DNA from 2 places in the Nonomuraea sp. NPDC048882 genome. Region 2 is predicted to be linked to the other one. Evidence: riboswitches for the same ligand, from Rfam matches in the RefSeq annotation. Region 2 holds a riboswitch; the other holds the start of a gene.
The links. Region 2 has a riboswitch for glycine ahead of gcvP (aminomethyl-transferring glycine dehydrogenase). Riboswitches for the same ligand answer to the same signal wherever they lie in the genome.
Positions count from the first base shown of each region.

Region 1: another riboswitch for glycine. It lies ahead of gcvT (glycine cleavage system aminomethyltransferase GcvT); the one in region 2 lies ahead of gcvP (aminomethyl-transferring glycine dehydrogenase).

Region 1 covers NZ_JBEZGB010000017.1:6,145-8,338, forward strand. Annotated here, with positions in the region: gene gcvH (glycine cleavage system protein GcvH) at 1-2, opposite strand, end outside; gene gcvT (glycine cleavage system aminomethyltransferase GcvT) at 1-1,084, opposite strand, end outside; glycine riboswitch at 1,216-1,313, opposite strand; gene AB0C27_RS43545 (gamma-glutamyl-gamma-aminobutyrate hydrolase family protein) at 1,396-2,088, opposite strand; gene AB0C27_RS43550 (3-oxoacyl-ACP reductase) at 2,096-2,194, opposite strand, start outside.
Region 2 covers NZ_JBEZGB010000003.1:726,178-728,371, reverse strand. Annotated here, with positions in the region: gene gcvP (aminomethyl-transferring glycine dehydrogenase) at 1-1,004, opposite strand, end outside; glycine riboswitch at 1,184-1,284, opposite strand; gene AB0C27_RS13235 (MerR family transcriptional regulator) at 1,489-2,109, opposite strand.

The DNA of each region.
Region 1 (2,194 bases), on a different contig from region 2:
ACTTGTTCCTCCTGTAGAAGGGCAGCTCGACCACGTCCATAGGTTCATGGCTGCCCCGGATGTCCACGGCCAGGCCTGTTTCCGCGCCGGTGTCCACGTAGGCCATCGCGATCGGCTTGCCCAGGGTCTGGGAAGGCGCGCCGCTGGTGACCACGCCGACGACGGCGCCGTCTTTCGTGACCGGGTAACCGTGGCGCGGCACCCGGCGGCCCCGCGCGACCAGGCCGACGAGCCGGCGTCGCGGCGTGTCGTCCTTGACCGCCTCGAGCGCCGCCCTGCCGACGAAGTCACCGGGCTTGTCGAATTTCACCACCCGGCCCAGCCCCGCGTCGAACGGGGTGAGCCCGGCGTGCAGCTCGTTGCCGTAAAGAGGCATGCCGGCTTCGAGCCTGAGCGTGTCGCGGCTGGACAGGCCGGCGGGCTTGAGCCCGTACGGCTCCCCGGCCGCCGTGAGGGCGTGCCACAGCGGCACCGCGTCGTCGTTGGCGACGAACAGCTCGAACCCGTCCTCGCCGGTGTAGCCGGTACGGGCGATGAGGGCCTGCCGGCCGTCCACCACGCCGGGCAGCCCGGCGTAGTACTTGAGCCCGGCGAGGTCGGCGTCGGTGAGCGTGGCCAGGATCTCCTGCGAGCGGGGCCCCTGGACGGCGATCAGCGCGTACTGGTCGGACCGATCCTCGACGACCACATCGAACGCCTTAGAGCGAATTGTCAGCTCATTTCCGACTTTTTCATAGTTCGAGGCGTTGGCCACGACCATGAACTCCTCGTCCCCGAGCCGGTAGACGATGAGGTCGTCGAGCACCCCGCCGCGCTCGTCCACGATCATGGTGTAGCGCGCCCGCCCGGGCGCCAGCGCCGACAGATGCCCGACCAGCGCGTGGTCCAGCGCCTGGCCGGCCTGCGGCCCGGTCAGGAAGATCTCTCCCATGTGGGACAGGTCGAACAGCCCGGCCGCCTCGCGCACGGCCTTGTGCTCCGCGGACTCGCTGCCGTACCGGAGCGGCATGAGCCAGCCCGCGAAGTCGGTGAGCGTGGCGCCGAGGCTCTCGTGAACGTCTCGTAGCGGTGTCGGTCGGGACATTGGTCGCACCTCAGGACAGGGTTGGATGCCAGGATCCTCCCCCTCTGTCATCGATGCCTGAGAGCTTCGCCCGACTTTTGCCGGACTTTCACCTTCGGCGAGGCCCACGGGCCTGCTTTCCAGAGGTCACCCTTAGCCGTGCGGTCCTTTGCCTTGAGAGGTTTGCGGGGAGGGCTTGCTCCTTCAGGGACCCTGACCGGCTGTCAGGGTGCTCTCCCGCACGATGCGTCGGTGATTGCCGCCAGCCTAGTGCCGTCCGGGGGTCGTTGTCGCGTCCAGGGCAGTCGTGACCCGCCGCCGGCGCACGCGTCTCAGCAGGCGGACACCAGCGCGTCGAACAACGCGTGGCCCTCCGCCATCTCCGCGTGCCACTGCACGGCCACCACGAAAGCCGCGTCCAGCTCGACGGCCTCGATCGTGCCGTCGGCGCTCGTGGCCGTGACCGCCAGGCCGGGGGCCAGGCGATCGACGGCCTGGTGATGGTAGTGCGGGACCGCCACCGGCTCCTCGCCCAATGCCTTCGCCAGCCGGGTGCCCGGCACGACGTTCACCGGCAGGTCGCCGAACCGGCCGGGCCCTGGGCAGTGGTCCGTGTGGCCGACCACGTCGGGCAGGTGCTGGTGCAGGCTGCCGCCCAGGGCCACGTTGAGCACCTGGAGGCCGCGGCAGATGCCCAGGTAGGGCAGCCCGGCGTCCAGGGCCGCGGCGAGCAGGGCGAACTCCGCCTCGTCGCGGAACCGCCTGACGTAGCCGATCCGCTCGTGCGGGGCGGCGCCGTACCTGGCCGGGTCGATGTCGCCGCCCCCGGCCAGGATCAGCCCGTCCAGGCCGCGCACGACGGAGGCGGGCGCGCCGGCCGGAGGCAGCACGACCGGCTGGCCGCCGGCCCGCACGACCTGCTCCACGTACGCGTACGGCAGCAGCGCGGCCGTCGTGTCCTGCCACACCGTGAACGAGGCGGGCTCGACGTAACAGGTGATGCCGATGACGGGACGACGCACCATGACCCCCTTAGAGCGGTGTGACGTAGGCACCGGAGATGCCGCCGTCCACCAGGAACTCGCTGCCGGTGATGAACGAGGCGTCGTCGCTGGCCAGGAACGCCACCGC
Region 2 (2,194 bases):
ACGGCCAGCAGGACCTGGGCGGTGCAGATGTTGCTGGTGGCCTTCTCGCGGCGGATGTGCTGCTCGCGGGTCTGCAGGGCCAGGCGGTAGGCGGGGTCGCCGTCGGCGTCCACCGACACGCCCACCAGGCGGCCGGGGAGCTGGCGCTGCAGCCCCTCGCGTACGGACATGTAGGCGGCGTGCGGCCCGCCGAACCCGAACGGCACGCCGAAGCGCTGTGAGGAGCCGATGGCGATGTCGGCGCCCAGCTCGCCGGGGGCGGCGATGAGCGTCAGGGCCAGCAGGTCGGCGGCGGCCACGACCAGCGCGCCGGCCTCGTGGGCGGCGGCGGCCACGGCGCGGAAGTCGCGCAGCCGGCCCGAGGCGCCGGGGTACTGCACGAGCACGCCGAAGCTTTCGGGCAGCTCGCCGTCGAGTGGGTGCTCCACCAGCGTGATGCCGAGCGGCTCGGCCCTGGTGGCGAGCACGGCCTTGGTCTGGGGCAGCGCGTCGGCGTCCACCACGAACACGGAGCTCTTCGACTTGCCCGCCCGGCGGGCCAGCGTCATGGCCTCGGCGGCGGCGGTGGCCTCGTCCAGCAGGGACGCGCCGGAGACGGGCAGGCCGGTGAGGTCGGAGACGACGGTCTGGAAGTTCAGCAGCGCCTCCAGGCGCCCCTGCGAGATCTCCGGCTGGTACGGCGTGTAGGCGGTGTACCAGCCCGGGTTCTCCAGCAGGTTGCGGCGGATGACGGCGGGCGTGACGGTGTCGTAGTAGCCCAGGCCGATCATCGAGGTGAGCACGCGGTTGCGCCCGGCCAGGGCGCGCAGCTCGGCGACGGCCTCGGCCTCGCCGATCGCGGCGGGCAGCTTGAGGCGGTCCTTGACCCTGATGGACTCGGGCACGGCCACCGCCACCAGATCCGCCACGGACTCGAAGCCCACGGCTTCGAGCATGCGCTGCTGCTCGGACTCCGACGGGCCGATGTGCCTGGACGAGAACGGCGGAGCTGACAGATCGGTCATGGGTGTGCCTCCCGAGGCTGTGGAGACCGGCGCCAGGGCGCGGGCGAGTGCCGGATCTCCCCCTCTGTCAGCGCGGCCGCACGACGTACGTGCTACCGCGACCTGAGAGCTTCACCCCCGGTGGGGCTTGCACCGTCGGTGAGGCGCCCCTGGCGGGAGCGCCTGCTTTCCAGAGTCGCCTCGCCCGAGCGGTACAGGATGCCTGAGAGATTCCGGGGAGGGTTGCTCCTTCGGCGCCCCGGCGCCGCGATGGGCCCGGGGACTCTCCCGCACGGGGTCGTCAGCCTTGCTGTCCTAGATTACACCGCTACGCCCCATTAGCCGGTCATCGGACCGTCGCGTGCGTGTTCCCTGGGGATTCAGCGCTCCCAGGCGCCCTCTCGGGAGGTGGCCGCGGGGCCCCGCATTCCCAGGGGCCTGCGCGTCATACCGGGGATCGGAGTCCCCTCTTCCGGCATCCCGGCCCTCGTGGAGCCGGGTGCCCTCAGCCGGTGCGGCGGGCGCGTCGCCTGCGGGCCAGCTCGTCAGCGGGATGGTCGGCCGGGACGGTGTCCTCGACCGCCGCGCGTTCCCCCGGCAGCTCCGCGAGGGAGCCCTCGACCTCACGCCAGACCCGGCCGAGCGCGATGCCGAACACGCCCTGGCCGCCCTGGAGCAGGTCGATCACCTCGTCGGCCGAGGTGCACTCGTAGACGCTGACGCCGTCGCTCATGAGCGTGATCTGCGCGAGGTCACCGACCCCGCGGTCACGCAGGTGCTGCACGGCCGTACGGATCTGCTGCAGCGACACTCCGGTGTCGAGCAGCCGCTTGACGACCTTGAGCACCAGGATGTCGCGGAAGCTGTAGAGCCGCTGCGATCCCGAGCCCTGCGCGGCTCTTATCGTGGGCTCCACCAGACCGGTGCGTGCCCAGTAGTCGAGCTGCCTGTAGGTGATGCCGGCCGCCGCACAGGCCGTCGGCCCGCGGTATCCGATGTCACCCGGCAGCGTCCTGGGTTGCTGGTCGAAGAGCAGACCCTGCTCTCCGGCACGCTGCCGCGCGCTCTCGCGCCGTACCGGATCTTCCTGGCCGGCCGTCTTTCCCTCGCCGCTGCTGACCGCCACGCGGACCTCCGGCTTTCTCTCATCCCGTGGCCTGATCTGGGGGTTCGTAAAAGGCGACCACGGGTTTCACTTGCACCGTAGGACC